One region of the Streptomyces sp. NPDC004051 genome, then DNA from elsewhere that is predicted to be linked to it. Evidence: predicted binding sites of a transcription regulator. Region 1 holds the regulator's gene; the other holds the start of a gene.

Region 1 (16,024 bases):
GTTCGTGCTGGCCAGTACGTACGAGGTCATCTCGCTGCCCGACGACCTCGCGTCGCGGCTGGAGGGGAAGAGTTCGCTGGGGCGGCTCGGGCTGGTCACGCACTCGACCGCCGGGTTCATCGACCCCGGGTTCTCCGGGCACGTCACCCTGGAGCTGTCGAACCTCGCGACGCTGCCGATCAAGCTGTGGCCCGGGATGAAGATCGGCCAGCTGTGCCTGTTCCGGCTCAGCTCACCGGCCGAGGCCCCGTACGGCAGTGAGCGGTACGGCTCCCGGTACCAGGGGCAGCGCGGGCCCACGGCCTCGCGGGCCTTCCTCAACTTCCACCGCACCCAGGTGTAGGCATGGGCGGGCAGGAGAGCCGTCCGCGGCGGGAGAACCTCGGCTACGAGCAGTTCGGTGTGGCCGTGCGGGAGCTCGCGCAGGCCGTCGTGGACGACGGGTACCGGCCGGACGTCGTGCTCAGCATCGCGCGCGGCGGTGTCTTCGTCGCCGGCGGGCTCGCCTACGCCCTCGACTGCAAGAACATCCACCTGGTGAACGTCGAGTTCTACACCGGGGTGGGCACCACGCTCGAGATGCCGGTCATGCTCGCGCCCGTGCCCGACGTCGTCGACTTCACCGACAAGAAGGTGCTGATCGCCGACGACGTCGCCGACACCGGCAGGACGCTCAAGCTGGTGCGTGATTTCTGCCTCGACGCCGTCGCCGAGGTGCGCAGCGCCGTGATCTACGAGAAGTCGCAGTCGCTGGTGAAGTGCGAGTACGTCTGGAAGCGGACCGACGACTGGATCGACTTCCCGTGGAGCGTGCTGCCGCCGGTGCGCAGGGCGGGCGAGCCGGCCGGGCCCCCGGAAGAGGCGCCGTAGCCGCCTGGCGGACGGCCTGCCGGCGCTGGGGCCGGGGGCCGTGGTCAGTGGGCGGCGAGCACGCCCGCTGCGGCGAGGAGCCGTACGGGCAGGGGCGCGTCGTTCCACGGGACCGGCAGGCCAGCCCGGACACGCCATGCGCTCGGGCCGGGGGAGGAAAGCCGGGACGGAGAAGGGGCTCCCCGGACGGGAAGCCCCTTCATGCCGTGTCGCGTGTGCCGCCGGCTGTTACAGCGTGCCCAGCTTCACCAGGGAGAGCAGGGCCAGGAGCTGGATCGCGGACGCGCCCAGGGCCTTCGGCCAGGGGAGGTCGTGGGAGCGGCTGACCATCAGGGTGAGCAGCGCGCCGCCCGCGACCCAGGTGATCCAGCCGACGATCTGCACGAAGGTGGCGTCGCCGCTCGCGAACATCGCGAGGATCAGGCGGGGGGCGTCCGTGAGGGTCATGATCAGCATGGACAGGCCGACGGTGGGCTGCCAGGCGCCGTTGCCGCCGAGCTGGCGGGCCAGGGAGTGGGTGACCACGCCCAGGACGAGGAAGCTGATCACCATGGCCACACCGGTCATCAGCACGACGGGTATGGCGGTGGTGATGGTGGCGTCGATCGCCTCTTCGCGGGCGCCGTCGAAGCCGAAGATCGCCAGCAGGCCGTAGAGGAAGGTCACGGTGAGGGCGGGGCCCCACATCGTGTAGTCGCGCATCCTCAGGAAGGTCGGGTCGGGGGCGGTGACGATGCCCTTGAGCAGGGCCTTCCAGGGCAGGGGCGGACCGACCGGGCCGGGTACGGGCTCGGGGGCGCCGCCGTGGTGCGTCCCGCCGCCCTGCAGGTAGGGGTCGTCGCTGACCGAGAAGGCCTGGGTGTGGCCCGGGTTGTTGGCCGCGTACGGGTCGTGCGGGGCGTGGGGGGAGTGCGGGGCGTGCGGGCCGGGAGGGTAGGCGCCGCCGTCGCCGAAGTACTCGGGCTCGCCGTGGCGGCCGCCGGGGCCAGGGCGGTGGTGGCCGCCGTAGCCGCCCGGACCGCCCGGACCGCGGTTCACCTGTGGCCAGCCGCCGCCGGTGCCGCCGCCGCTGTGGCCGCCTCTGCCGTAGGGCGGCTGCTGGGGCGGGTACGGCTGAGGCGCCTGCGGGGAGCCGTACGACGGCCCCGGCGGCGTCTGCTGTCCGTACGGGGGTTGTTGCGGTCGCGCGTGAGGAGCGCCGTTGTTGTCCCGGCCGCGTCCGATCCTGAATCCAGCCACGTCAACGAACGTACCTGCTCCGGGGGTGTGGTGGGCCGGGCCGGGGGTTCTCGGGCCGCCTTTGCGGCCGAGATGTGACATCCCCTAAGGGGGAGTCAGCTCCGCTCTCCGTCCTGCGGAGGGGCAGTCTCCTCCGCAGGACGGAGCGTACGTGAACATGGCGAAGGGGCCGCCCTGTCGGACGGCCCCTTCGTGCCTGCGCGCGTACGTGCCTCGCGCCTACTTCACCGGCTCCGGCTCCGGGGCGTTCTCCGCCTCCGCCTCGTCCGTCGGGTCGAGCGGCGTCTTGACCGACTCCAGCAGCAGCTGGGCGACGTCGACGACCTGGACGGACTCCTTGGCCTTGCCGTCGTTCTTCTTGCCGTTGACCGAGTCGGTCAGCATGACCAGGCAGAACGGGCAGGCGGTGGAGACGATGTCCGGGTTCAGGGCGAGGGCCTCGTCGACGCGCTCGTCGTTGACGCGCTTGCCGATCCGCTCCTCCATCCACATCCGCGCGCCGCCGGCGCCGCAGCAGAAGCCGCGCTCCTTGTGGCGGTGCATCTCCTCGTTCCTGAGGCCCGGCACGTTGGCGATGATCTCGCGCGGCGGCGTGTAGATCTTGTTGTGCCGGCCCAGGTAGCACGGGTCGTGGTAGGTGATCAGGCCCTCGACCGGGGTCACCGGGATCAGCCTGCCCTCGTCGACCAGGTGCTGGAGCAGCTGGGTGTGGTGGATGACCTCGTAGTCGCCGCCGAGCTGCGGGTACTCGTTGCCGAGGGTGTTGAGGCAGTGCGGGCAGGTGGCGACGATCTTCTTCGCCGACTTCGGCTTCCGCGACTCGGCGGTGACGTTGCCCTCGTCGTCCGTCTCCTCGCCGAACGCCGTGTTCAGCGCGGAGACGTTCTCCATGCCGAGCTCCTGGAACAGGGGCTCGTTGCCCAGGCGGCGGGCGGAGTCACCGGTGCACTTCTCGTCGCCGCCCATGATCGCGAACTTGACGCCCGCGATGTGCAGCAGCTCGGCGAAGGCCTGGGTGGTCTTCTTGGCGCGGTCCTCCAGGGCGCCGGCGCAGCCGACCCAGTACAGGTACTCGACCTCGGACAGGTCCTCGATGTCCTTGCCGACGACCGGGACCTCGAAGTCGACCTCCTTGGTCCACTGAAGGCGCTGCTTCTTGGCCAGGCCCCAGGGGTTGCCCTTCTTCTCCAGGTTCTTGAGCATCGTGCCCGCCTCCGAGGGGAAGCTGGACTCGATCATGACCTGGTAGCGGCGCATGTCGACGATGTGGTCGACGTGCTCGATGTCGACCGGGCACTGCTCGACGCAGGCGCCGCAGGTGGTGCAGGACCACAGGACGTCCGGGTCGATGACGCCGTTCTCCTCCAGGGTGCCGACCAGCGGGCGCTCGGCCTCCGCCAGCGCCGCCGCGGGCACGTCCGCCAGCTGCTCGGCGGAGGCCTTCTCCTCGCCCTCCATGGTCTTGCCGCCGCCGGCCAGCAGGTAGGGGGCCTTGGCGTGCGCGTGGTCGCGCAGCGACATGATCAGCAGCTTGGGCGAGAGGGGCTTGCCGGTGTTCCAGGCGGGGCACTGCGACTGGCAGCGGCCGCACTCGGTGCAGGTGGAGAAGTCCAGCAGGCCCTTCCAGGAGAACTGCTCGACCTGGGAGACGCCGAAGACGTCGTCGTCACCGGGGTCGGTGAAGTCGATCGGCTTGCCGCCCGAGGTCATCGGCTGCAGGGCGCCCAGCGCGGTGCCGCCGTCGGCCTCGCGCTTGAACCAGATGTTCGGGAAGGCCAGGAAGCGGTGCCAGGCCACCCCCATGTTCGTGTTGAGCGAGACCACGATCATCCAGACGAACGAGGTCCCGATCTTGATCATGGCGGCCAGGTAGACCAGGTTCTGCAGCGTGCCGACGTCCAGGCCGTCGAAGGCGAGCACCAGCGGGTAGGAGGCGAAGTACGCCGCCTGGTAGCCGTCCACCTGGTGCAGGGCGCCCTCCAGGCCGCGCAGCACGTAGATGGCGAGGCCGATGGTGAGGATGACGTACTCGACGAAGTAGGCCTGGCCCATCTTCGAGCCGGTGAACCGGGACTTGCGCCCGGGGCGGCCGGGCAGGTTGAGCAGCCGGATCGCCATGAGCACCAGGATGCCCAGCACCGTCATCACGCCGATGAACTCGATGTACATCTCGAACGGCAGGAAGCCGCCGAGCACCGGCAGCGTCCAGTCGGCTTGGAAGAGCTGGCCGAACGCCTGGGCGAGGGTCGGCGGCAGCGTCAGGAAGCCGATGGCCACGAACCAGTGGGCGATGCCGACGACGCCCCACCGGTTCATGCGCGTGTGGCCGAGGAACTCCCGCACCAGGGTCACGCTGCGCTGGTAGGGGTTGTCGGTCCGGGTGCCGGCCGGGACCGGCTGGCCCAGCTTGAAGTGCCGGACGAACTGGCCGATCGCGCGTGCGAGCAGGGCAGCGCCGACCACGGCCAGGGCCAGCGACACGATGATCGCGGCGAGTTGCATGGGGGCTCCTCGGGCCTGCGAGGGTTTGGTCGGGGGGCTCCTGCCACGGGATTCCCGACATTACTAAGCGGTAACTTATGCAGTCCGTCTGAGACTACCCCTATCTCCGGCCGCACTGTAGTCGGGTACGGGGTGATCTGAGTCGCTGAGGGTTGCCTTGGGGGGCGCCCTGGAGGTGACCACGTCGCGCCCCATAAATCAGGGCATACGTCACTAACTTATATCCGTGCCGCACACTTGTGTCCGTAGGCCGTCCGCCCGAGGCTCCGTGCCCGCCCGCCGTGCCGCCGTTCCCGTGCGGGCGCCGATGATCCGGAGCGTGCGGGCCGGCCCTTCCTTGCGTGTAAGGAGCGGATAAGAGTTGAGTCTGATCGACTCAGCTCTGTTGACCCCGCGCCGGACCTCGGGCATGCTTGAGTCTGTTCCACTCAAGTCAGCTGGAGGAATCGAAATGGCACGTGCGGTCGGCATCGACCTGGGCACGACTAACTCCGTCGTCAGCGTTCTGGAGGGCGGTGAGCCCACCGTCATCACCAACGCTGAGGGCGCCAGGACCACGCCTTCCGTCGTCGCCTTCGCGAAGAACGGCGAGGTGCTGGTCGGTGAGGTGGCCAAGCGCCAGGCCGTGACCAACGTCGACAGGACCATCCGGTCGGTCAAGCGCCACATGGGCACCGACTGGAAGATCAACCTGGACGGCAAGGACTTCAACCCGCAGCAGATGAGCGCCTTCGTGCTCCAGAAGCTGAAGCGGGACGCCGAGGCATACCTGGGCGAGAAGGTGACCGACGCGGTCATCACCGTCCCGGCGTACTTCAACGACGCGGAGCGCCAGGCGACCAAGGAGGCCGGCGAGATCGCCGGTCTGAACGTGCTGCGCATCGTCAACGAGCCGACGGCCGCCGCCCTGGCGTACGGCCTCGACAAGGACGAGCAGGTCATCCTGGTCTTCGACCTCGGTGGCGGTACGTTCGACGTCTCGCTGCTGGAGATCGGCGACGGCGTCGTCGAGGTGAAGGCCACCAACGGTGACAACAACCTCGGTGGTGACGACTGGGACCAGCGCGTCGTCGACTACCTGGTCAAGCAGTTCCAGTCCGGGCACGGCGTGGACCTGGGCAAGGACAAGATGGCGCTCCAGCGCCTGCGTGAGGCCGCCGAGAAGGCCAAGATCGAGCTGTCCGCGTCCACCGAGACCACGATCAACCTCCCCTACATCACCGCCTCCGCCGAGGGCCCCCTGCACCTCGACGAGAAGCTGACCCGCGCCCAGTTCCAGCAGCTGACCGCGGACCTGCTGGAGCGCTGCAAGACGCCGTTCAACAACGTCGTCAAGGACGCCGGCATCGCGCTGTCCGAGATCGACCACGTCGTCCTCGTCGGTGGCTCCACCCGGATGCCCGCCGTCGCCGAGCTCGTCAAGGAGATGACCGGCGGCAAGGAGGCCAACAAGGGCGTCAACCCGGACGAGGTCGTCTCGATCGGCGCCGCGCTCCAGGCCGGTGTCCTCAAGGGCGAGGTCAAGGACGTCCTGCTGCTCGACGTCACCCCGCTGTCCCTCGGCATCGAGACCAAGGGCGGCATCATGACCAAGCTGATCGAGCGCAACACCACGATCCCGACGAAGCGCTCCGAGATCTTCACGACGGCCGAGGACAACCAGCCGTCGGTGCAGATCCAGGTCTACCAGGGCGAGCGCGAGATCGCGGCGTACAACAAGAAGCTCGGCATGTTCGAGCTGACCGGTCTGCCGCCGGCGCCGCGCGGCGTCCCGCAGATCGAGGTCTCCTTCGACATCGACGCCAACGGCATCATGCACGTCACGGCGAAGGACCTCGGCACCGGCAAGGAGCAGAAGATGACCGTCACCGGCGGCTCCTCGCTGCCGAAGGACGAGGTCGACCGCATGCGTGAGGAGGCCGAGCGGTACGCGGAGGAGGACCACCAGCGCCGCGAGGCCGCCGAGTCCCGCAACCAGGGCGAGCAGCTCGTCTACCAGACCGAGAAGTTCCTCGCGGACAACGCGGACAAGGTCCCCGGCGAGATCAAGACCGAGGTCGAGGGCGCCGTCGCCGAGCTGAAGGAGAAGCTCAAGGGCGAGGACAGCGCCGAGATCCGCACCGCCACGGAGAAGGTCGCGGCCGTCTCCCAGAAGCTGGGCCAGGCCATGTACGCCGACGCCCAGGCGGCCCAGGCCGCGGGCGGAGCCGACGCGGGTGCCGGCGGGGCCAGGGCGGACGACGACGTGGTCGACGCCGAGATCGTGGACGACGAACGTAAGGACGGTGCGGCGTGACCGAGGAGACCCCGGGCTTCGACGAGCAGTCGCAGCAGCCCGACGTCCCCTCAGGCGTTCCGGCCGATGACGCCGAGCCGAAGGCCGCCACCCCCTCCGCGGAGGAGGCGGCGGCCCCGGCCGGGGACTCGGGTCCCGATGCCGGACTGGTGGCCCAGCTGGACCAGGTGCGTACGGCGCTCGGTGAGCGCACCGCGGACCTCCAGCGGCTCCAGGCCGAGTATCAGAACTACCGCCGCCGGGTCGAGCGCGACCGGATCGCGGTCAAGGAGGTCGCCGTGGTGAACCTCATGACCGAGCTCCTGCCCGTGCTCGACGACGTCGGCCGCGCACGGGAGCACGGCGAACTGGTCGGCGGGTTCAAGTCCGTCGCCGAGTCGCTGGAGTCGACCGTGGCGAAGATGGGCCTGCAGCAGTTCGGCAAGGAGGGCGAGCCCTTCGACCCGACGATCCACGAGGCCCTGATGCACTCCTACGCCCCGGACGTCACCGAGACGACGTGCGTGGCGATCCTGCAGCCCGGGTACCGCATCGGTGAGCGCACCATCCGCCCCGCGCGGGTGGCCGTGGCCGAGCCGCAGCCGGGCGCTCAGCCGGGCAAGCCGGCCGAGGAGGAGACCGAGGCGGCCGCGGACGAAAAGGAGACCGGTGGCCCTCAGGAGGGCTGACGCCTCAGCGGGCGTGAGGAAGCCGGGGCGGGCCGGGCAGGCAGGACCTGCCGGGCCGCCCCGGCGGGTGAGGAAGGAGGGACGTCGGGGATGAGCACCAAGGACTTCATCGAGAAGGACTACTACAAGGTCCTCGGCGTGCCTCAGGACGCCACCGAGGCCGAGATCAAGAAGGCGTACCGGAAGCTCGCCCGCGAGTACCACCCGGACGCCAACAAGGGCAACGCCAAGGCGGAGGAGCGGTTCAAGGAGATCTCCGAGGCGAACGACGTCCTCGGCGACCCCAAGAAGCGCAAGGAGTACGACGAGGCCCGGTCGCTCTTCGGCGGCGGCTTCCGGCCCGGTCCGGGGGCGGGCGGCGCCGGATCGTTCAACTTCGACCTGGGCGACCTCTTCGGGGGCGGCCAGGGAGGGCAGGGCGGCGCCGGCGGGTTCGGCGGCGGGATCGGCGACGTCTTCGGCGGGCTGTTCAACCGCGGCGGCGCCGGCACCACGCGCACCCAGCCCCGGCGCGGCCAGGACATCGAGTCCGAGGTCACCCTGAGCTTCACCGAGGCCATCGAGGGGGCGACGGTCCCGCTGCGGATGTCCTCCCAGCAGGCCTGCAAGGGCTGCTCGGGCACGGGCGACAAGAACGGCACCCCGCGGGTGTGCCCGACCTGCGTCGGCACCGGACAGGTGGCCCGGGGCAGCGGCGGGGGTTTCTCGCTCACCGACCCGTGCCCGGACTGCAAGGGCCGCGGCCTGATCGCGGAGAACCCCTGCGACATCTGCAAGGGCAGCGGCCGGGCCAAGTCCTCGCGGACGATGCAGGTCCGCATCCCCGCGGGCGTCAGCGACGGCCAGCGGATCCGGCTGCGCGGCAAGGGCGCGCCGGGCGAGCGCGGTGGCCCGGCGGGCGACCTGTACGTCGTCGTGCACGTCGGCAGCCATCCGGTGTTCGGCCGCCGGGACGACAATCTCACCGTCACCGTGCCGGTCACCTACCCGGAGGCGGCGCTCGGCGGGGAGATCCGCGTCCCGACGCTCGGCGGTCCGCCGGTCACGCTGAAGCTGCCCCCGGGCACGCCCAACGGGCGGACCATGCGGGCCCGCGGCAAGGGGGCGGTCCGCAAGGACGGCTCGCGCGGCGACCTGCTGGTCACCGTGGAGGTGAGTGTTCCCAAGGACCTGCCGGGGAAGGCTCGTGACGCACTGGAGGCGTATCGCGAGGCGACCGCGGGTGAGGATCCGCGGGCGGAGCTGTTCCAGGCCGCGAAGGGAGCTTGATGGAGATGGACGGCCGTCGACGAAACCCGTACGAACTGACGCAGGACACACCGGTCTACGTCATTTCGGTGGCGGCTCAGCTCTCCGGTCTGCATCCGCAGACCCTGCGCCAGTACGACCGGCTGGGGCTGGTCTCGCCGGACCGTGCCGCAGGCCGGGGCCGCCGCTACTCGGCCCGTGACATCGAGCTGCTCCGTCAGGTGCAGCAGCTGTCGCAGGCGGAGGGCATCAACCTGGCCGGCATCAAGCGCATCATCGAACTGGAGAACCAGGTCGCCGCGCTGCAGTCCAGGGTGGCGGAGCTGGAGGGCGCGCTGGACGGCGCGGCGGCGACCATGCGGCAGCGCGAGGCCGCGGTGCACGCGTCGTACCGCCGGGACCTGGTGCCGTATCAGGAAGTGCAGCAGACCAGCGCGCTGGTGGTGTGGCGGCCGAAGCGTCAGCAGCAGCCCGACTGACCCGGCTGACCCGACCGGCTGACCCGACCGGTCGGTCCGGCTGACGGGTAAGTTCCGTTTGGCCGAAAAGTGAAGTGCCCTGAAGGGCTTGGAGGTTCGTCCGAACCTTCAAGCCCTTTACTCGTGTGCGCACGGCTGACAGCTCCTCACTTTCCGTTCCATGTGCCCCGCGCACCCCTGTGATCAGCGGATGTGTGCTTCTCCAGGAGATCTGTGCGAGTCTTTCGCCGGCCCCTCACGACTTCAGCGCACCGTGTTGTGTTCATCTCGTTAAGTAGTTGCTCTTGACGCCGGTGGTAGCTGAAGCGTTGGCTTTTCAGTCACATGGGCCGCAATGTTGTGCCCACGTCCAAAACGCACCTGAAGTGAGCCCTCGCATGCGTCGTATCTCCATATCAGTGGCCGTTGCCTCGATGTCCGTCATGCTTGCCGGTTGCGGAATGATCAACGCGACAGGGAGCAGTGCCGACGCGAGCCCCACCAAGGGGAACGACATCACGGTCGGACTCCTGCTCCCGGAGAAGGCCAACACCCGGTACGAGCAGTTCGACTACCCCATCTTCAAGAAGAAGGTGGAGTCGCTCACCAACGACAAGGGGAAGGTCACCTACGCCAACGCCGAGGCGGACGCCGGCAAGCAGTCGAGCCAGATGCAGCAGATGATCGACGACAGGGTCGACGTCATCGTGCTGGACGCGGTCGACTCGAAGGCCATCGCCGAGGACGTGAAGAAGGCCAAGGACGCGGGCATCCCGGTCATCGCCTACGACCGGCTGGCCGAGGGCCCGATCGACGCGTACATCTCCTTCGACAACGAGCTGGTCGGCGAGGTCCAGGGCCGTTCCCTGCTGGAGAAGCTCGGCGGCGACAAGGCGGCCACCAGCAAGATCGTCATGATGAACGGCTCCCCGACCGACCCGAACGCCAAGCAGTTCAAGGCGGGCGCGCTGTCGGAGCTCAAGGGCAAGGTCACCATCGCCAAGTCCTACGACACCAAGGACTGGGCGCCGGAGAACGCCGAGGCCAACATGGTCGAGGCGATCAACGCGATCGGCAAGGACAACGTCGCCGCCGTCTACTCGGCCAACGACACCATGGCGGGCGCCATCGTCAAGGCGCTCAAGAACGCCGGTGTGACCGAGCTGCCCCCGATCACCGGCCAGGACGCCGAACTGGCCGGAGTGCAGCGGATCATCGCGGGCGAGCAGTTCATGAGCGTCTACAAGTCCTACCCGCTGGAGGCCGAGAACGCCGCGGAGATGGCCGTGGCGCGGGTGCAGGGCAAGGGCATCCAGTTCGACGCGCTGACCCGCGAGCGGGTCGACAGCCCCACGGACAAGGACATCCCGGCGCAGCTCGTGCCCGTGGTGGCCCTGACGAAGGACAACATCAAGGACACGGTCATCTCCGACGGGTTCTACAAGGTGGCGGACATCTGCACGGCGCAGTACAAGGAGGCGTGCGCCGCGGTTGGCCTGAAGTAGCCGTCGGCCGCCGGGTCTTCAGCCCGGGGTGCGTGGACGTTCCGCCGGGGAGCACGGATCACCGTGCTCCCCGGCGGTGTTGTTCCGCCACCGCCCCGGATACCGCCGTCGCCCGGGTCCTCGCCTGCCGCCCCGACGGGAGCCGTGTTGCGGAGCCGGGTGCGGCCGCGCATAGTGGCGCATCGGAAAGTGGCGGACCAGGGGGTGGGACGGGGCGATGGCCGGGCACGGGACGGAGGAGCATCCGCACGGTGCTGACCGGCTGTGCGACTCCGGGGACCGCGTGTACTCCCGGGCCGTACGGCGCGGCCGGGTACCGCGCCGGGACGCGGAGCCGGTGCCCTGCCTGCTGGAACTCGCCCTGCTGCACCCGGACCCGGACGACATGGACTGGCTGGTGCCGACCGCCCCGCAGGAGGTCATGACGCGGCTGCTGCGCGGGATGTACGAGGAGGTCAGCGCGAGCCGGCGCCGGGTCGGCTCCGTCGTCTCGGCCTTCGAGCGGTACGCCGGCCTGGGCGCCCAGCTGTCCACCGCACGCTCCGAGCCGGAGGGCCCGGCGATCCGGGTGCTGGACGGACTCGGGCGCATCCAGGCCGCGATGGACGAGGCGACGGAGGCCTGTAGGACCGAGGTGCTGACCGTCCAGCCCGGAGGCATCCGGCGCGAGGCGGAGCTGTCGGAGGGCCTGCACCGGGCGACCGCGCTGCGCGGCCGGGGCGTACGCATGCGGGACCTGTACACGCATGTCGCCCGGCACGGGCACGGACTGCTGTCCTATCTGGAGCTGATGGGCGACGCGGTTCAGGCGCGCACGCTGGACGAGGTGACCGAGAGGCTGATCCTCTTCGACCGCATGGTCGCCTTCATCCCCGCCAACTCCGAGCGCACCATGGCGCTGGAGCTGCGCCACCCGGCGCTGGTGGAGTACCTGGGCACGGTCTTCGAGCGGCTGTGGCGGCTCGCCATCCCGCTGACCGCCCCGCTGCCCGACACCGGGATCGAGGGCATCTCGCACCGTGAGCAGTCCATCGCGGCGCTGCTGGCGGAGGGGCACCAGGACGCGGTGATCGCGGAGCGGCTGGGCATCAGCGTCCGTACCTGCCGGGCGCACATCGCCCGCCTCTCGGAGACGCTGGGGGCGGTGAGCCGTACGCAGCTGGGGGTGCGGATCGCGCAGGCGGGCCTGGACGGGACGCGGGGCCGGGTGGTCACTCCGCCCGGTCGAGGATCCCCGAGCGTGCGATGAGGAACCCGAGCTGAGCACGGCTGCCGCTGCCCAGGGCCGCGGCGAGCTTGGCGATGTGCTCGCGGGCGGTGCGTATGTTCATGCCGAGGCGGTCTGCGATGACGGCATCGGTGTGCCCCTCGGTCAGGAGGCGGGCGATGGAGCGCTGACGGTGGCTGATCCCGCCCGGCGACGGCGGCTGAACGGCTCGGGGGTGCATGGGGGTCGCCAGGTGCCAGAGGCGGTCGAAGGCGGTGACGAAGAAGGCGATCAGGGCGGGGTGGCGGACTTCGAGGGCGAGGGTGCGGTCCTCGTTCGCCGGTATGAAGGCGACCTTGCGGTCGAAGAGGATGAGGCGCTCGGTGACCTCGTTCAGCGTTCGTGCCTCCACGTCGCCCGACAGATGCGCGTAGCGGGCGAGCACGGTCGGGGAGTGACGCAGCGTGTGCTGGTAGAGGGTGCGGATGCGGCCGCCGCGGTCGAGGAACTCCTGGTCCCGTCGCAGGGCGAGCTGGTGGACCGCGGTGAGTGGACCGTTGTGGCCACTGTGCGGATGGATGGCCAGGACCTCGTCCGTGGCCTCGGTCAGTTCCTCGGCAATGGTCTGGTTGATCCGTTCCTTGCCGCCGAGAACGCCGAGAACGCCGAGTGCGGGAGTGCTCTCCTCCTTCGTGGGCTGTTCACCCGCCCGCATGAGCGCCTGGAAGGTCTCGGCCAGCCGTTCCTCCCGGCGCCGTTCCTCGACGATGCGTTCCCCGGAGTAGCGCAGCAGCCGCTGGAGGGCGACGGTGGGCGCGACGGGCTCGAGCCGGCTCGGGTCGTCGACGGCGGGGCGCAGCAGTCCGAGGTCCAGCGCGCAGGGGGCTTCCCGCGCCTCCCGGGCGGTCAGGAGTCCCTCGTGCAGGGCCCTTTCGTACAGTCTGGTGCCCGCCGTGCACAGTTCCCCCGCCCCGTGCTCCGTGTGCGCCACCGAGGTCACTCCGGTGCTCCCTCCTGGTTGAGGATTCCCGACTCGGCGATGAGGTAGCCGAGTTGTGCCCGGCTGCCGCTGCCGAGGGTCGCGGCGAGCTTGGCGATGTGGGCCCGGCATGTCCGTACGTTCATGCCGAGACGGCGGGCGATGGCCTCGTCCACATGGCCTTCCACCAGGAGTTTGGCGATGGAGTGCTGTATCTCCGGTATGCCGTCCGGGGCGGTTTCGTAGGGGGTGCCGGCGGTCAGGGGGACCGCGCGGCTCCACATGAACTCGAAGACCTTGACCAGATAGCGGACCAGGCCCGTGTGCCGCAGCTCCAACGCCACTTGGCGGTCGTCGCGCACGGGGATGAAGGCGACCGTCTCGTCGCAGATGATGAGGCGTTCCACCAGCTCGTCGATGGTGCGGTACTCCGCCCGGCCGTTGGCGAACTGTTCGACGTAGGACAGGCGCTCCGGATTGAACCGGGCCGTGTGCTGGTAGAGGGTCCGTATGCGCACGCCGCGCTCGATGAGCAGCCGGTCGCGCTCGAATCCCTGGAGCAGACTGCGTTCGGGCCGGTGGCCGCTCGGTTGAACGGTGAGCATCTCCGTCCGGCACTGGGCGGTGGCCAGGTCCAGCGCGCTGTTGATGCGCTCGTTGCCCTCGAGCACCGTGATCGAGTGGGCCGGGGTGATCTCCTGGGCGCTCAGGGACATGAACGGCTCGAAAACATCAGCGAGCTCTATCGACAGCCGCCTGCGCTCGGTGATTTCCCGCTCTATCGGGCTCAACCGCTGCGCAAGTGCGATCGACGGAGGCACCGGACGCAACCACTGCGCATCGTCGGGATCCGGGTGGAGAAGGGCGAAGTCCACCAAGCAGGGCGCGGCCTCTGCGTCCACGCGGGCGATACGTCCTGCGCGCAGTGCATTCGCGTACAGTCGCGCCCCCTCCCCGCACAGCTCAGTCACCGTGTGAGGATGTGTCGCATTGGTCTGGTTCGTCATCGAATCTCCACCCCCCAGGGTCCTGAATATGCAGGAACATGATGCACCGATCGTGTGGCCATGACGTGCCTGAATGAGCCATCGTCGTACTTGACGGGGGAAGAGGGGACCTTCAAGTGAGGACGAAGCCGACTATGGGTAAGAAAATGCTTCGCTCGGTGCTTGTCGCCGCCTTCTCCGCCGGTGTGGTCTTCGGGGTGATGGGCGGCCTTTCCGAGACGAAGGCGGACGTCCGGGCGGACAGTGTGCGGCAGTCCATCGTCGCCAAGAACACGGTGATGGGCGACAGTGTGTGGGCCGCCGGCCCCGCGCACCCGGATGACAGCGTGTGGGCGTGACATGACTACTCCACCCGACGACCGTTCCTTCCGCCGCGAGATGGCCACCGCCTACCGGTCCGGCTGGCACTTCATCGACCTGGTCACCGCCATCCCCCACAGCGGTGACTCGCTGATGGTGACCGTGTTCGGTGAACCGGTCGTCGTCACGCGGGACGAGGACGGGGACGTGCGGGCGTACCGGTGCCTGCGGCGCCCTCGGGGGGCGCCGCAGCCCGTGCGATGTGCCATCCGGTACGGAATGATCTTTGTGAACCTCGACCAGCGGGACCATGAGCAGATGGAGTCCGACTCCCCTGCCCACCGGACCGTCTCGGCCACCCCCCGCAGTGCCTGACGCGATTCCCCCGTCGTAAAAGATCGCGCAGGTGCTTCCCCCCGCAGTGGCGTCACCGTGACCTGAACACGGTGACGCCACTGCAGTTTCAGGGGACATCCACGGGTATCGGACGATCGCCCGATGGCCGGAACTCGACGCCCGGCGGTCCGGGCGGCCCCCCGCTTGCCCGCTCGCCCCTCTGCGTCATCCGCGCCCCATCGCACGGGTGAGCGTGATCTCGATGGCGACCCGGTCCGGGTTCGGCGACGGCTGCCGTCCGTAGCGTTCCGCGTACCGCCGCTCCGCCTCCTCGACGTGCTCCCGCTCGGCGCGGACCACGGCCCGCCCCTCCAGCGTCGCCCACCGCCGGCCGTCCACCTGGCAGACCGCGACGGCCGCGCCCTCCGCTCCCGCCGCCAGCACGTGGCGCACCTTCGCGCTCGTCCTGTTCGTGATCACCCGAGCAAGTCGTGCCCCGGGGTCGTATGTCACTCCGACGGGCACCAGGTGCGGGGTGCCGTCCGGGCGGATGGTGGTCAGCGTGCACAGGTGCCGTTCGCGCCAGAAGCTGAGATACGGGGCGTCCGGATTGCCCGGATCCACCGAGTACGTGTGGGTCATGACCCCGGAACCTAGCCCCTGCCGCACTCCCGCCCTCGCCTTGAGTGGAATAGGCTCAAGTTTGTGTACGCTGACAGAGTCAGCCAGGCCGGGCTGCCGAGCCGGCCATGAGGACCGCCGTACGGTCGTCGCAAGGAGGAGAACGGACACGTGGACGCCGAGCTGACCAACCGGAGCCGGGACGCGATCAACGCCGCCGGCAACCGGGCCGTGACCGAGGGGCACCCCGACCTCACCCCCGCCCATCTGCTCCTCGCCCTGCTGCAGGGCCAGGACAACGAGAACATCACGGACCTGCTCGCCGCGGTCGACGCCGACCAGGCGGCCGTGCGGGCCGGAGCCGAGCGCGTCCTCGCCGGCCTGCCGAGCGTCACCGGGTCCACCGTCGCGCCGCCCCAGCCGAACCGCGAACTGCTCGCCGTCATCGCCGACGCCCAGGCCCGTGCGCGCGACCTGGGGGACGAGTACCTCTCCACCGAGCACCTGCTCCTCGGCATCGCCGCGAAGGGCGGCGCCGCCGGCGAGGTGCTGACGGGGCAGGGCGCCACCGCGAAGAAACTGCAGGATGCCTTTCAGCAGGCGAGAGGAGCACGCCGGGTGACGACAGCCGACCCGGAGGGCCAGTACAAGGCCCTGGAGAAGTTCGGGACCGACCTCACGGAAGCCGCCCGCGAGGGCAGGCTCGACCCGGTCATCGGCCGGGACCAGGAGATCCGGCGGGTCGTGCAGGTGCTGTCCCGCCGCACCAAGAACAACCCGGTCCTCAT
Region 2 (16,024 bases), on a different contig from region 1:
TGGGCGTCCTCGCCCATGACGGCCGGGACGGCACGCCCACCGTCCGCAGCCTCTGGACGGAGGGCGTGGACGTCTCCAGCCACCAGGGCGACGTGCCCTGGTCGGCCCTCTGGGACAGCGGGGTCAGATGGGCCTACGCGAAGGCCACGGAGGGCACGTACTACCGGAACCCCTACCACCCGCAGCAGTACAACGGTTCGTACGACGTCGGCATGATCCGCGGCGCGTACCACTTCGCGACCCCCGACAGGACGAGCGGCGCCGCACAGGCCGACTACTTCGCCGACCACGGCGGCGCCTGGTCACGCGACGGCATGACGCTGCCGGGCGTGCTCGACATCGAGTGGAACCCCTACGGGGACGCCTGCTACGGCAAGTCGCAGAGCGCCATGGTGAGCTGGATCGGCGACTTCCTGGACCGGTACCGGGAGCGCACCGGCCGGTACGCCGTGATCTACACGGCGACCAGCTGGTGGAAGCAGTGCACCGGGAACCACACCGGGTTCGCCGCCGACCATCCCCTGTGGATCGCCCGGTACGCCTCCACCCCGGGCGAGCTGCCCGCGGGCTGGGACTTCTACACGATGTGGCAGTACACCTCGACCGGGCCGACGGTCGGGGACCACGACCTCTTCAACGGCACGATCGACCGGGTGCGGGCGCTGGCGCTCGGCTGACGCCGCCGCCCCGCGCTTGCCCCCGCCCCGCCCGGCGACGGACGGCCCGGGCCTCCCTCACGGGACCCGGGCCGTCGCCCTTCCGGTGGCGGGCGGCGAACGGCGGTCAAGCCGCCACCGGGACCTCCGGCGCCGCGCCGTTCGCCGCCGGCGCGAGCGCCAGCTCCAGGACCTGGCGGACGTCGGTGACGGCGTGGACGTCGAGCCCGTCCAGCACCTCGGCGGGGACGTCGTCCAGGTCGGGCTCGTTGCGCTTGGGGATGATCACGGTGGTGATCCCCGCCCGGTGCGCGGCGAGCAGCTTCTGCTTCACCCCGCCGATCGGCAGCACCCGCCCGGTCAGCGAGACCTCGCCGGTCATCGCCACATCCGTGCGGACCAGACGCCCGGAGAGCAGCGAGGCCAGTGCGGTGGTCATCGTGACACCGGCGCTGGGACCGTCCTTGGGCACCGCGCCCGCCGGGAAGTGGATGTGCGCGCCCCGTTCCTTCAGGTCGCCCACCGGGAGCTCCAGTTCGGCGCCGTGCGACCGCAGGAAGCTCAGCGCGATCTGCGCCGACTCCTTCATCACGTCGCCCAGCTGTCCGGTCAGGGTCAGTCCGGCGGCGCCCGTCTCCGGGTCGGCCAGGGACGCCTCCACGTAGAGGACGTCACCGCCGGCGCCGGTCACCGCCAGCCCGGTGGCGACCCCGGGGACGGCGGTACGGCGCTCGGCCGGGTCCTGGGCGGACTCGGGCACGTGGTGCGGCCGGCCGATCAGTCCTCGCAGGTCGTCTTCCGTGACGGTGAACGGCAGCTCCCGCTCGCCCAGTTCGTGCTGGGCCGCGATCTTGCGCAGCAGCCGCGCGACGGTCCGCTCCAGGGTGCGTACGCCCGCCTCGCGGGTGTACTCGCCGGCCAGCCTGCGCAGTGCGCCGTCGTCGAGGCCGACCTCGTCCGCGGCGAGCCCGGCCCGCTCCAGCTGACGCGGGAGCAGGTGGTCGCGGGCGATGACGACCTTCTCGTCCTCCGTGTAGCCGTCCAGGCGGACGATCTCCATCCGGTCCGCCAGCGCCTCCGGGATGGCCTCCAGGACGTTGGCGGTGGCAAGGAAGACGACGTCCGAGAGGTCCAGCTCGACCTCCAGGTAGTGGTCCCGGAAGGTGTGGTTCTGCGCCGGGTCCAGCACTTCGAGGAGGGCGGCGGACGGGTCGCCCCGGAAGTCCGAGCCCACCTTGTCGATCTCGTCGAGCAGCACCACCGGGTTCATCGACCCGGCCTCCTTGACGGCCCGTACGATCCGGCCGGGCAGCGCGCCGACGTACGTGCGCCGGTGGCCGCGGATCTCGGCCTCGTCGCGGACACCGCCGAGGGCGACCCGGACGAACTTCCGGCCCATCGCGTGGGCGACGGATTCGCCGAGGCTCGTCTTGCCGACGCCGGGCGGCCCCACCAGGGCGAGCACGGCGCCGCCGCGGCGGCCCCCGACCACGCCGAGTCCGCGCTCGGCGCGCCGCTTGCGCACCGCCAGGTACTCGGTGATGCGTTCCTTCACGTCCTCCAGGCCCGCGTGCTCGGCGTCGAGCACGGCCCGGGCTCCCTGGATGTCGTATTCGTCCTCGGTGCGTTCGTTCCACGGCATCTCAAGGACCGTGTCGAGCCAGGTGCGGATCCACGATCCCTCGGGCGACTGGTCGGAGGAGCGCTCCAGCTTGTCGACCTCCTTGAGGGCGGCCTCGCGCACCTTCTCCGGCAGGTCGGCGGCCTCGACGCGGGCCCGGTAGTCGTCGGACTCCTCGACGGAGTCCTTGCCGTCCTCCCCGTTCAGCTCGCGCAGTTCCTTGCGCACGGCCTCCAGCTGGCGCCGCAGCAGGAACTCGCGCTGCTGCTTGTCGACGCCGTCCTGGACGTCCTTGGCGATGGACTCGGCGACCTCCTGCTCGGCGAGGTGGTCGCGGAGCTGCCGGGTGGCGAGCTTCAGCCGGGCCACCGGGTCGGCGGTCTCCAGCAGCTCCACCTTCTGTTCGGTGGTCAGGAAGGGCGAGTAACCGGAGTTGTCGGCGAGGGCGGCGACGTCGTCGATGGCCTGGACCCGGTCGACGACCTGCCAGGCACCGCGCTTGCGCAGCCAGGCGGTGGCGAGCGCCTTGTACTCCGTGACCAGTTCGCCGACCTGTCCGGGCAGGGGCTCCGGCACGGTCTCCTCGATCCGGGTGCCCTCCACCCACAGCGCCGCGCCCGGCCCGGTGGTCCCGGCGCCGATCCGCACGCGGCCGCGGCCCCGGATCAGGGCGCCCGGGTCGCCGTCGGCCAGCCTGCCGACCTGCTCGACCGTGCCCAGGACGCCGGTACCGGCGTAGGTCCCGTCGATGCGCGGCACCAGCAGGACCCTGGGCTTGCCCGGTGCGGAGGCGGCGGCGGCCTGGGCGGCCTCCACCGCGGCGCGCACCTCGGAGTCGCTCAGGTCCAGCGGAACCACCATCCCGGGCAGCACGACCTCGTCGTCGAGCGGCAGCACGGGCAGGGCGAGCGGTGTGGACTCAGCAGCCATGATCTCCCCTTCGGCAGTCAAGTTGAGCTATGCCGACTCAATGCTGGTGAGTCACCGAATGTTCCCAAAGCTGCGTTCGCTCTCAGCGATCACCCGTGAGAACGAGGGAGGGAACCCCTGCACGACACGACCCGCACGGCCCGCCGAACGGGAAGTGCTGCCAGGATGAACGCATGACCACCCCGTACGACATTCCCGAAGTCCTGGACCGCCGCGAGGGCCCGTACGGGGAGGTGGCGCTCCGCCGGCACGGAAGCCTGCTGCAGATCATCGCGAACGGCTGCTTCCTGATGGACACCTCCGACGGCCGCTCGGAGCGGCTGCTGATCGACGCCGCCCTGGCCGCCCTCGACGCCGCCGACACCCGCGCGGGACACGGCCCGCGGCCGGGCCCGCACGCCCTCATCGGCGGGCTCGGCGTCGGCTTCTCGCTCGCCCACGCCGCCACCCAGCCCCGCTGGGGGCGCATCACCGTGGTGGAGCGCGAACCCGCCGTCGTCGACTGGCACCGCGGGGGCCCTTCGGCCCCGTTCGCCGCGATCTCCGCCACCGCCCTCGCCGACCCCCGCACGGCGATCGTCGAGACCGACCTGGTGGCATACGTCAATGAGACGTCCGCCACATTCGACGTGCTCTGCCTCGACATCGACAACGGGCCCGACTGGACCGTCACCGAGGGCAACGAGGGGCTCTACTCCCCCACCGGACTCCTGTCCTGTGCAAGGGTGTTGAACCCCGGCGGGGTGCTCGCGGTGTGGTCGGCCAAGCCCTCTCCGGTTTTCGAAGAAACCTTGCGCAATGCCGGGTTCCAGCAGGTGCGTACCGAAGAGGTCCCGGTTGCCCGAGGCGTTCCGGACGTCGTGCACCTCGGCGTCCGCCCTGGATAGCAAAGGCGCGGTGACTCCCCGTACGCTGCTGCCTTGGCGCTGATCATTCAAGCGTCAGTCGCAGTCATGCGCAGAGACGGATCACCCCACGGATTCCGGAAAGCACACTTCAGGGGCGGGCGATGGAGCAGACACACACCTCCCACAACGGCACGGCGGCGACCACCCCGGGCGCACAACGCCGGGTTCTGGTAGTGGAGGACGACGCGACGATCGTGGACGCCATCGCGACCCGCCTCCGCGCCGAGGGCTTCCTGGTGCAGACGGCGGGCGACGGTCCGTCCGCCGTCGACACCGCGGAGGCGTGGCAGCCCGACCTGCTGATCCTCGACGTCATGCTGCCGGGCTTCGACGGCCTGGAGGTCTGCCGGCGCGTACAGGCCCAGCGGCCGGTGCCGGTCATGATGCTGACCGCGCGCGACGACGAGACAGACATGCTGGTCGGGCTGGGCGTCGGCGCCGACGACTACATGACCAAGCCGTTCTCCATGCGGGAACTGGCGGCCCGGGTGCACGTACTGCTGCGCCGCATGGAGCGGGCGGCCCTGGCCGCCACCACTCCGCGCAGCGGCATCCTGCGCCTGGGCGAGCTGGAGATCGACCACGCGCAGCGCAGGGTGCGGGTGCGCAGTGAGGACGTCCACCTGACGCCCACCGAGTTCGACCTGCTGGTGTGCCTGGCGAACACGCCCCGCGCGGTGCTCTCCCGGGAGCAGCTGCTGGCCGAGGTCTGGGACTGGGCGGACGCCTCCGGCACCCGTACCGTCGACAGCCACATCAAGGCGCTGCGCCGGAAGATCGGCGCCGAGCGCATCCGTACCGTGCACGGTGTGGGCTACGCCCTGGAGACGCCGACGCCGTGAGCGACGGGCCGGCCGCACGGAGAGGCCCCGGGGACCGCGGTCCCCGGGGCGGTGTCCGCCCGTTCTCGATCAAGACCAAGCTGGGCGCGCTGGTCGTCATCTCGGTGCTGATCACCACCGGTCTCTCGGTGGTCGCGGTGCACACCAAGACCGAACTGCGCTTCATCACGGTCTTCTCGATGATCGCCACGCTGCTCATCACACAGTTCGTGGCGCACTCGCTCACCGCGCCGCTGGACGACATGAACGCCGTGGCCCGGTCCATCTCGCACGGCGACTACACCCGCCGGGTGCGGGAGAACCGCCGGGACGAGCTGGGCGACCTGGCCCAGACCATCAACGTCATGGCCGACGAGCTGGAGGCCCAGGACCATCAGCGCAAGGAGCTGGTGGCCAACGTCTCGCACGAGCTGCGCACCCCGATCGCGGGGCTGCGCGCGGTGCTGGAGAACATCGTCGACGGTGTCACCGAGGCCGACCCCGAGACGATGCGCACGGCGCTGAAGCAGACCGAACGGCTCGGCCGGCTGGTGGAGACGCTGCTCGACCTGTCCCGCCTGGACAACGGCGTCGTCCCGCTGAAGCGGCAGCGCTTCGAGGTGTGGCCGTACCTGTCCGGCGTGCTCAAGGAGGCCAACATGGTCGCCTCCGCACGCGCGGGCATGGCCACCGGCTCCGGCAGCCACACCCGTACGGACGTCTATCTGCGCCTCGACGTCTCGCCGCCGGAGCTCACCGCTCACGTCGACCCGGAGCGCATCCACCAGGTGGTCGCCAACCTCATCGACAACGCGGTCAAGCACAGCCCGCCGCACGGCCATGTGACGGTCAGGGCGCGGCCCGGAACGGAACCGGATTCACTGCGGCTGGAAATCCTGGACGAGGGGCCCGGTATTCCGCGGACCGAATGGCACCGCGTCTTCGAGCGCTTCAACCGCGGCGGCGTCAATCTGCCGCACGGCCCGGGCAGCGACGGCGGCACCGGTCTCGGTCTGGCGATCGCCCGCTGGGCCGTCGATCTCCACGGCGGACGGATCGGGGTGGCCGAATCCGAGCGTGGCTGCCGGATCCTTATCACTCTTCCGGGAACCTCCCCCGCGTCAGGTTGACGTAGGGTTCGAAGTCGAGCCGCACGATCCGTCCGCGTTCGCCCTGGCGGACACGTGTGATCAGGCAGGGACCCGGGTCGCGAGTGCGCCGGGCCGTGGCCGACCCGTGCCCGAGGCACGAACGAAGCGGCCCGGAGAAGCGGAACCAGGCTTGTTTCCCGCCATTTCCCCCGCCGAAACACCCTCCGAGATGTGACTTACACGACGTTGAACGGGCCCGACCTGACCTTCCCGCTCTTGGAGGCGTAGCCTTAATTTCCGCTGTCCATCATCTTGTGAAGCGGAAGAGGGCGGTTGACGCCGTGTCGCCACAGTCCCCCAGTAACTCGAGCATCTCGACCGACACCGACCAAGCGGGCAAGAACCCCGCTGCGGCCTTCGGTGCCAACGAATGGCTCGTCGACGAGATCTACCAGCAGTACCTCCAGGACCCGAACTCGGTCGACCGGGCCTGGTGGGACTTCTTCGCCGACTACAAGCCGGGGGCACCCCAAGCCTCCGCGCCGGTGAGCAACACGTCGACGGGGACCGCGGGCACGACGACGGCTCCGCCGGCCACCCCGGCCCAGCCCGCCGCCACGCCCGCGCAGCCCGCAGCCCCGCAGCCCGCCGCCGCGGCGCCGGCCGCCAAGGCCCCGGCGCAGGTGCCCGCTCCGGCGAAGGCCGCCCCGGCCCCCGCTCAGGCCGCCCCCGCCCAGCCCGCCGCCGCGAAGGCCCCGGCCGCCAAGGCGCAGCCCGCCGACGAGGCCAAGCAGGGCCCCGAGCGGGTGACGCTGCGCGGCCCGTCCGCGGCCGTCGCGAAGAACATGGACGCCTCGCTCGAGGTGCCCACGGCCACGTCCGTGCGCGCGCTCCCGGTGAAGCTCCTGTTCGACAACCGCATCGTCATCAACAACCACCTCAAGCGTGCCCGCGGCGGGAAGATCTCCTTCACCCACCTCATCGGCTACGCGATGGTCCAGGCCATCAAGGCGATGCCGTCGATGAACTGGCACTACGCGAAGGTGGACGGCAAGCCCACCCTGGTGAAGCCGGAGCACGTCAAGTTCGGCCTCGCCATCGACCTGGTCAAGCCGAACGGCGACCGCCAGCTGGTCGTCGCGGGCATCGAGAAGGCCGAGACGCTGAACTTCTTCGAGTTCTGGCAGGCCTACGAGGACATCGTCCGTCGCGCCCGCGACAACAAGCTGACGATGAACGACTTCACCGGCGTCACCGTCTCGCTGACCAACCCCGGCGGCCTGGGCACCGTCCACTCCGTGCCCCGCCTGATGCAGAACCAGTCGGTGATCCTGGGCGTCGGCTCCATGGACTACCCGGCGGAGTTCCAGGGCACCAGCCAGGACACCCTCAACAAGCTCGGCATCTCGAAGGTCATGACGCTCACGTCGACCTACGACCACCGGGTGATCCAGGGCGCCGCCTCCGGCGAGTTCCTGCGCGCGATCGCGAACCTCCTGCTCGGCGAGAAGAACTTCTACGACGAGATCTTCGAGGCGCTGCGCATCCCCTACGAGCCGGTCCGCTGGCTCAAGGACATCGACGCCTCCCACGACGACGACGTCACGAAGGCCGCCCGCGTCTTCGAGCTGATCCACTCCTACCGGGTCCGCGGCCACGTCATGGCCGACACCGACCCGCTGGAGTACCGCCAGCGCAAGCACCCCGACCTGGACATCACCGAGCACGGGCTCACCCTGTGGGACCTGGAGCGCGAGTTCGCGGTCGGCGGTTTCGCGGGCAAGACCCTGATGAAGCTGCGCGACATCCTGGGCGTGCTGCGCGACTCCTACTGCCGCACCACCGGCATCGAGTTCATGCACATCCAGGACCCGAAGCAGCGCAAGTGGATCCAGGACCGCGTGGAGCGCACGCACTCCAACCTGGAGCGCGAGGAGCAGCTGCGCATCCTGCGCCGGCTGAACGCCGCGGAGGCGTTCGAAACCTTCCTGCAGACCAAGTACGTCGGCCAGAAGCGCTTCTCCCTGGAGGGCGGCGAGTCCGTCATCCCGCTGCTGGACGCCGTGCTGGACTCGGCCGCCGAGTCCCGCCTCGACGAGGTCGTCATCGGCATGGCCCACCGCGGCCGGCTGAACGTGCTGGCCAACGTCGTGGGCAAGTCGTACGCGCAGATCTTCCGCGAGTTCGAGGGCAACCTCGACCCGAAGTCGATGCACGGCTCCGGCGACGTGAAGTACCACCTGGGCGCCGAGGGCACCTTCACCGGTCTCGACGGCGAGCAGATCAGGGTCTCCCTGGTCGCCAACCCGTCCCACCTGGAGGCGGTGGACCCGGTCCTGGAGGGCGTCGTGCGCGCCAAGCAGGACATCATCGGCAAGGGCGGCACGGACTTCACCGTCCTGCCGGTGGTGATCCACGGCGACGCGGCCTTCGCGGGCCAGGGCGTGGTGGCCGAGACCCTGAACATGTCGCAGCTGCGCGGCTACCGCACCGGCGGCACGGTCCACGTCGTCATCAACAACCAGGTCGGCTTCACCGCCGCCCCCGAGTCCTCGCGCTCCTCGATGTACGCGACGGACGTGGCCCGCATGATCGAGGCCCCGATCTTCCACGTGAACGGCGACGACCCGGAGGCCGTGGTCCGCGTCGCGCGGCTGGCCTTCGAGTTCCGCCAGGCGTTCAACAAGGACGTGGTGATCGACCTCATCTGCTACCGCCGCCGCGGTCACAACGAGTCGGACAACCCGGCCTTCACCCAGCCGCTGATGTACGACCTGATCGACAAGAAGCGCTCGGTGCGCAAGCTGTACACCGAGTCCCTCATCGGTCGCGGCGACATCACCCTGGAAGAGGCCGAGCAGGCGCTGCAGGACTACCAGGGCCAGCTGGAGAAGGTCTTCACCGAGGTCCGCGAGGCGGCGTCCCAGCCGTCGGCCGTCGAGCCCTCGGAGCCGCAGGCCCAGTTCCCGGTGGCGGTGAACACGGCGGTCAGCTCCGAGGTCGTCAAGCGGATCGCCGAGTCGCAGGTCAACATCCCCGACCACGTCACCATCCACCCGCGTCTGCTGCCGCAGCTGCAGCGCCGGGCGGCGATGGTCGAGGACGGCACGATCGACTGGGGCATGGGCGAGACCCTCGCGGTCGGCTCGCTGCTCCTGGAGGGCGTCCCGGTCCGGCTCTCCGGCCAGGACTCGCAGCGCGGCACCTTCGGCCAGCGCCACGCGGTCGTCATCGACCGCGAGACGGGTGCCGAGTTCACGCCGCTGCTGTACCTGTCCGAGGACCAGGCCCGGTACAACGTCTACAACTCCCTGCTCTCCGAGTACGCGGTGATGGGCTTCGAGTACGGCTACTCGCTGGCCCGCCCGGACGCACTCGTGATGTGGGAGGCGCAGTTCGGCGACTTCGCCAACGGCGCGCAGACGGTCGTGGACGAGTTCATCTCGTCGGCCGAGCAGAAGTGGAACCAGACCTCCGGTGTGACCCTCCTCCTGCCGCACGGCTACGAGGGCCAGGGCCCGGACCACTCCTCGGGCCGCCCGGAGCGGTTCCTGCAGCTCTGCGCGCAGAACAACATGACGGTCGCGATGCCGACCCTGCCGTCGAACTACTTCCACCTCCTGCGGTGGCAGGTGCACAACCCGCACCACAAGCCGCTGGTCGTCTTCACCCCGAAGTCGATGCTGCGCCTGAAGGCGGCGGCCTCGAAGGCGGAGGAGTTCACCACGGGCCAGTTCCGCCCGGTCATCGGCGACGAGTCGGTCGACCCGGCCGCGGTCCGGAAGGTCGTCTTCACCGCCGGCAAGGTCTACTACGACCTGGACGCCGAGCGGCAGAAGCGCGGCATCACGGACACCGCGATCATCCGCCTCGAGCGCCTGTACCCGCTGCCGGGCGCCGAGCTCCAGGCGGAGATCAAGAAGTACCCGAACGCCGAGAAGTACCTGTGGGCCCAGGAGGAGCCGGCGAACCAGGGTGCCTGGCCGTTCATCGCGCTCAACCTGATCGACCACCTCGACCTGGCCGTCGGCGCCGACGTCCCGCACGACGAGCGCCTGCGCCGCATCTCGCGTCCGCACGGCTCGTCCCCGGCCGTCGGTTCCGCGAAGCGGCACCAGGCCGAGCAGGAGCAGCTGGTGCGTGAGGTGTTCGACGCCTGACCGACGCCGTCACGGGTCGTTCCCGGCCGGGCCGCACCCCCTCCCAGGGGGTGCGGCCCGGCCCGTTTGCGCCCCATATCCTTGTCCTCATGTACTTCACGGACCGTGGCATCGAGGAACTGGAGAAGCGGCGCGGCGAGGAGGAGGTCACCTTCGAGTGGCTCGCCGAGCAGTTGCGGACGTTCGTCGACCTCAACCCCGACTTCGAGGTGCCGGTGGAGCGCCTTGCGACATGGCTGGCCCGGCTGGACGACGAGGACGACGAATAGGGCGAGCAGGACGAGCAGGACGAGCAGCGGGCGTTCCGGCCGCGCGGGCTCCTCGGACGTTTCACCCCTTCTGTATAAGGACTGATCACCAGAACGAGTGTCTTGACTTTCCCCGACCGCGATATATCGTGAATTACGTGAGACGCGATATGGCGCGTCGGGGTTCTTGCGTGCCGGATGCCCGCTACCGGTACTGCTCCCGGTGGGTCGTCCCGTCGCCTCGCCGTCCGGCAGTCAGGCAGTCCGGCCCAGGAGGTTCCACCATGCCCGCAAGGTCCGAAAGGTCCGTCTCGGAGCCCACGAAGCTCACGTTCGACGAACCGGTGAGCGAGCTCCGCATACGCATCGTCAACGGAACGGTGAACGTGGTGGGCACGGACGAAGGTTCCGCCCGCCTGGAGGTCTCCGAGATCGAGGGGCCGCCCCTGGTGGTCACCCGGCAGGGCGGCACCCTCACGGTGGCCTACGAGGACCTGCCCTGGAAGGACTTCCTCAAGTGGCTGGACCGCAGGGGCCGGCACCGCAGCGCGGTGGTCTCGCTAGCGGTTCCGGCGCAGGCGCGGGTCGAGGTGGGGGTGGTCGGCGCCGGGGCCGTGCTCTCCGGGGTCAAAGGGCCGGCGGTGGTGCGGGGGGTCACCGGTGACACGACGCTGGTCGCCCTCTCCGGCCCGGTCCGCGCGGACACGGTCTCCGGGAACGTCGAGGCCCAGTCCGTCACCGGTGACCTGCGGTTCAACTCGGTCTCCGGCGACCTCACCGTGGTCGACGGGTCCGGGTCCACGGTGCGGGCGGACTCGGTCAGCGGCTCCATGATCGTGGACCTCGCTCCCGACGGCCCCACCGACATCCGGCTGACCAGCGTCTCCGGCGAGATCGCGATCCGGCTGCCCGATCCGGCGGACGCGGAGGTCGAGGCCAACACGGCGAGCGGCTCCGTTTCCAACGCCTTCGACGGCCTGCGGGTGCACGGCCAGTGGGGCGCCCACAAGATCACCGGTCGGCTGGGCGAGGGCAACGGGAAGCTGCGGGCCACCACCGTCTCCGGTTCCATCGCCCTGCTGCGCCGCCCGCCCCAGGAGGAGAGCGAGCCGTGGGACGCGCCGGCCGACACCACGGCCGACGCGACGGCCGAGACCACGGCCGGCGGAACGACTGACGGCACGACCGACAAGAAGGTGCTCTGACATGGCTCCCGTCTTCGCTCACGGACGCCTCCGTCTCTACCTGCTGAAGCTGCTGGACGAGGCCCCGCGCCACGGCTACGAGGTGATCCGCCTTCTCGAGGAGCGCTTCCAGGGGCTGTACGCACCGTCGGCGGGCACGGTCTACCCGCGCCTGGCCAAGCTGGAGGCGGAGGGCCTGGTCACCCACGCCACCGAGGGCGGCCGCAAGGTGTACTCCATCACGGACGCCGGCCGCGCCGAACTGGCCGACCGCAGTGGTGAGCTGGCCGATCTGGAGCTGGAGATCCGGGAGTCGGTCGCCGAACTCGCCGCCGAGATCCAGGCCGACGTCCGCGGCGCGGCCGGCGATCTGCGCCGCGAGATGCGGGCCGCCGCCGGCCAGGCCCGCCAGGGGCGGGACACGGGGACGGAGGCCGGGCCCGACTCCGGCTCCGGCGACTTCACGGGCCCCGGCGAGAAGGACGCCTGGCAGGCCGCCAAGGAGGAGATGCGGCGCGCCAAGCAGGAGTGGAAGGAGCAGGCCCGGCGCGCCAAGGACGAGAGCCGCCGCGCCCGGGACGAGGCCCAGCGCGCCCGCCGTCAGGCCAAGGAGGCCCAGGACCGGGCCGCAGCCCAGGCCCAGGAGGAGGTGCAGCGCATCGCCCGGCGGGTGCAGGAGCAGATGCAGGACCACTTCTCACGCGGCGACTGGCCGACCGGTCTGCGCGAAGGGCTGGGTGAACTGGTCAAGGAGGTGGGCGAGTTCGGCAAGGACTTCGGCTTCGGCCGCACCGGTGCGGAGAGCGGTGCCCCGGCGTCCGGACCGTCGTACTCCCGGACCCCGGAGGACTTCCCGGCCGACTACATCCCGGCCTGGGCGCACGAGGACGCCACGGACTCCACCGGCGACCCCGCGCGGGACCTGGACCGTCTGCTGGACCGGTTCCGGGACGGCATCCGCGACGCGACCCGCGACCACGGCATCACCCCGGACCAGCTCCGCGACGCCCGTCGCCACCTGTCCACGGCGGCAGCCCAGATCGGAGCCCTCCTGCACGCCCCGAAGCCCTGAGCCCGACAGCGGACCGGGCCCCGGCTCCTGCGGCCGGGGCCCGGGGGGTACGGCCGAGGGGCCCCACCGTGCCGTCGGACGGACCACGCCCTCCTCAGGCACACGCCTCCCCCGGGCCGTCGAGCACTCCGGTCAGCGACTCGTGGGTCACCCCGTGGTCGGCGAGCACCTCGGCCGGGACGCCGGGGCGGATGGTCAGGGCGAGAAGGATGTGCTCGTCCCCGATGTGCCGCTCGCGCCGGGCGAGGGCGACGCGCAGGGCCTTCTCCAGCACCTCCTTGGCGCCCTTGCCGAAGCCGGGGCGCCCCGACCACCAGTCCCTGTCCTTCCGGTCACCGGACATCGCCCCGACCCCGTGGGTTTCCTCCACCCGGGCGACGATCTCTCGGACGTCGATCCCCAGCTCCGCGAGGGCGTCGGCCTCGGCCCGTGACAGACCGGCACGGCACCGCGCCTCCTCCAGGGCCCGCCGCACCGACTCCGTGCGCTCGTCGATCCCGAGCGCCGCCAGCGCGAAGGAGGCACGGCTGCCCTCGCGGTCCAGCAGGGCGAGCAACAGGTGCTCGGCGTCGACGGTCCGCGCCTGCGTCCCTTCGGCGCGCTCGACCGCCCCTTTCACCACCGCGCGGGCGTCCTTCGTGAACCGCTCGAACATCACTGCCTCCCGTACTTCTTGTGCACGGCCTGCCTGCTGACTCCGAGCTCGGCAGCGATCTCCTGCCACGACCAGCCCTGATGGCGCGCGCTGCGCACCTGTACGGCCTCCAACTGCTCCAGCAGCCTGCGCAGCGCGGCGACGGCCCGCAGGCCCACCCGCGGATCGCGGTCACCCGCCCGCTCGGCGAGGTCGGTTGCCTCAGTCATGACGTCAACTTACATTGACACCCGGGAATCCGTCAACCCCTGTTGACGCGCCGGCGGCCGGCCCGGAATCCGGACCGGCCGCGAAGACGAACCGCGCACCCTGAGAGCCGCACACCTACGGAGCCGTGAGCACGATCTTCCCGAACTGCCCGCCCGCCTCCATCCGCTCGAAGCCTTCCCGCGCCCGGTCCATGGGCAGCACCTCGTCGATGACGGGCCGCACCCCGGTGGCGGCGCAGAAGGAGAGCAGGTCCTCCAGTTCGTCCTTGGTGCCCATCGTCGACCCGACGATCCTGAGTTCCAGGAAGAAGACCCGGGTCAGCTCGGCGTGCGACGGCCGGTCCCCACTGGTGGCGCCGGAGATCACCAGCGTGCCGCCGGGCCGCAGCGACTTCACCGAGTGGGACCAGGTCGCGGCGCCCACCGTCTCGATGACCGCGTCGACCCGCTGCGGCAGCCGGGCGCCGGGCTCCAGCGCCTCCACCGCCCCCAGTTCCACGGCCCGCTTCCGCTTGGCCTCGTCCCGGCTGGTGGCGAAGACCCGCAGTCCCGCGGCCTTCCCCAGCACGATCGCGGCGGTGGCGACGCCCCCGCCGGCCCCCTGCACCAGGACGGAGTCACCGGGTCGCACCCCGGCGTTGGTGAACAGCATCCGGTAGGCGGTCAGCCAGGCCGTGGGCAGGCAGGCCGCCTCCTCGAAGGACAGTTCCCTCGGCTTGGGCAGGATGTTCCAGGTGGGCACGGCGACCTGCTCGGCGAACGTGCCGGGGTGGCGCTCCGTCAGGATCGACCGGGGCTCGTCCGGTCCCACCCCGTGGCCGGTCTGTCCGATCACGGAGTGCAGGACGACCTCGTTGCCGTCCTCGTCGATCCCGGCGGCGTCGCAGCCGAGGATCATGGGCAGCTTGTCCTCCCCGAGGCCCACGCCCCGCAGGGACCACAGGTCATGATGGTTGAGGGAGGCGGCCTTCACGGTCACGGTGCTCCAGCCGGGCCGGGCCTCGGGAGCAGGACGCTCTCCCAGCTCCAGACCGGAAAGCGGCTGGTCACGGTCGATTCGGGCGGCGTAGACAGCGAACATGGCCCTGACGATAGGCCGCCCGTCCCTCCGACGGAACAACGCGGCGCTGTGAGACACGCCTTCTTGCCCTCACGCCGCACCGCACCCCGGATCCCGGCCCGCATCCCGGTGCACGGCCCGCGCCGTGCGTCCGGCCACCGTGGAAAAGCAGTCGGCCCCGCCCACCCGGGGACGGGGCCGACCCTGCTCCGCACGTCTCAGCGGCGGGCGACGCCCTCCGCACGGGCGGCCGCGGCCACCGCCGCGGTCACCGCCGGAGCGACCCGCTCGTCGAACGGGGACGGAATGACGTAGTCGGCGGAGAGGTCGTCCCCCACCACCGACGCCAGCGCCTCGGCCGCCGCCAGCTTCATCCCCTCGGTGATCCGCGAGGCACGCACCTGCAGCGCGCCCGCGAAGATCCCCGGGAACGCCAGCACGTTGTTGATCTGGTTCGGGAAGTCCGACCGCCCGGTGGCCACCACCGCCGCGTACTTGTGCGCGATCTCCGGGCGCACCTCGGGCTCGGGGTTGGCCATGGCGAAGACGAAGGCGCCCTTCGCCATCGACGCCACCGCCGACTCCGGCACCGTGCCGCCGGAGACGCCGATGAAGACGTCGGCCCCGTCCAGCGCGGTCTCCAGCGAACCGGAGATGCCGGTCTTGTTGGTGAACGCCGCCACTTCCTGCTTGATCGGCGTGAGGTCGTCGCGCTCGCGCGAGAGGACGCCCTTGCGGTCGGCCACCGCGACGTCGCCGATCCCGGCCTCGACCAGCATCTTGGCGATCGCGACACCGGCCGCACCGGCGCCCGAGATCACGGCCCGCAGATCGCCCAGCGCCCGCCCGCTCAGCCGCGCCGCGTTGCGCAGCGCCGCCAGCGACACCACCGCCGTGCCGTGCTGGTCGTCGTGGAAGACCGGGATGTCCAGCTGCTCCTGCAGCCGCCGCTCGATCTCGAAGCACCGGGGCGCCGAGATGTCCTCCAGGTTCACCCCGCCGAAGGACGGAGCGAGCCGGACCACGGTCTCGACGATCTCGTCCACGTCGGTGGTGTTCAGCGCGAGCGGAACCGCGTCCACGCCGCCGAACTGCTTGAAGAGGATCGCCTTGCCCTCCATCACGGGGAGGGAGGCCTCGGGGCCGATGTCACCGAGTCCCAGCACGGCCGTACCGTCGGTGACGACGGCGACGACCGAGGACTTCCAGGTGTAGTCGTGGACGAGTTCCGGCTGCTCGGCGATCGCGCTGCACACCTTCGCGACGCCGGGCGTGTACGCCAGGGACAGATCGTCCCTGTCACGGAGCGGCACGGTGGCCTGCACAGCCATCTTGCCGCCGCGGTGCAGCGCGAATGCCGGGTCGAAGGACTCCAGGGGCTCGGCCCCGCCGTCCTGTTCCGTATGACC

The links. The regulator HspR, encoded in region 1, represses chaperone genes until heat shock. The targets are predictions, from matches to a motif close to TTGAGNNNNNNNNNCTCAA.
Region 2: lon (endopeptidase La) is a predicted target of HspR. The motif match lies at 3,230-3,248, and genes of this name have one in related genera.

Annotation. Positions count from the first base shown of each region.
Region 1 covers NZ_JBSGHG010000015.1:12,212-28,235, forward strand. The annotation lists gene dcd (dCTP deaminase) at 1-343, shown strand, start outside; gene ACWEQO_RS17695 (phosphoribosyltransferase) at 346-870, shown strand; gene ACWEQO_RS17700 (Yip1 family protein) at 1,099-2,190, opposite strand; gene ACWEQO_RS17705 (heterodisulfide reductase-related iron-sulfur binding cluster) at 2,329-4,611, opposite strand; gene dnaK (molecular chaperone DnaK) at 5,063-6,907, shown strand; gene grpE (nucleotide exchange factor GrpE) at 6,904-7,575, shown strand; gene dnaJ (molecular chaperone DnaJ) at 7,666-8,844, shown strand; gene ACWEQO_RS17725 (heat shock protein transcriptional repressor HspR) at 8,850-9,302, shown strand; gene ACWEQO_RS17730 (sugar ABC transporter substrate-binding protein) at 9,668-10,786, shown strand; gene ACWEQO_RS17735 (LuxR C-terminal-related transcriptional regulator) at 11,004-12,035, shown strand; gene ACWEQO_RS17740 (helix-turn-helix transcriptional regulator) at 11,998-12,993, opposite strand; gene ACWEQO_RS17745 (helix-turn-helix transcriptional regulator) at 12,990-13,979, opposite strand; gene ACWEQO_RS17750 (hypothetical protein) at 14,138-14,317, shown strand; gene ACWEQO_RS17755 (hypothetical protein) at 14,319-14,654, shown strand; gene ACWEQO_RS17760 (pyridoxamine 5'-phosphate oxidase family protein) at 14,841-15,257, opposite strand; gene clpB (ATP-dependent chaperone ClpB) at 15,408-16,024, shown strand, end outside.
Region 2 covers NZ_JBSGHG010000006.1:43,149-59,172, forward strand. The annotation lists gene ACWEQO_RS09600 (lysozyme) at 1-677, shown strand, start outside; gene lon (endopeptidase La) at 784-3,207, opposite strand; gene ACWEQO_RS09610 (spermidine synthase) at 3,381-4,094, shown strand; gene ACWEQO_RS09615 (response regulator transcription factor) at 4,217-4,957, shown strand; gene ACWEQO_RS09620 (HAMP domain-containing sensor histidine kinase) at 4,954-6,066, shown strand; gene ACWEQO_RS09625 (multifunctional oxoglutarate decarboxylase/oxoglutarate dehydrogenase thiamine pyrophosphate-binding subunit/dihydrolipoyllysine-residue succinyltransferase subunit) at 6,369-10,187, shown strand; gene ACWEQO_RS09630 (DUF6104 family protein) at 10,277-10,456, shown strand; gene ACWEQO_RS09635 (DUF4097 family beta strand repeat-containing protein) at 10,720-11,640, shown strand; gene ACWEQO_RS09640 (PadR family transcriptional regulator) at 11,642-12,691, shown strand; gene ACWEQO_RS09645 (Clp protease N-terminal domain-containing protein) at 12,786-13,346, opposite strand; gene ACWEQO_RS09650 (helix-turn-helix domain-containing protein) at 13,346-13,555, opposite strand; gene ACWEQO_RS09655 (zinc-binding dehydrogenase) at 13,671-14,636, opposite strand; gene ACWEQO_RS09660 (NAD(P)-dependent malic enzyme) at 14,834-16,024, opposite strand, start outside.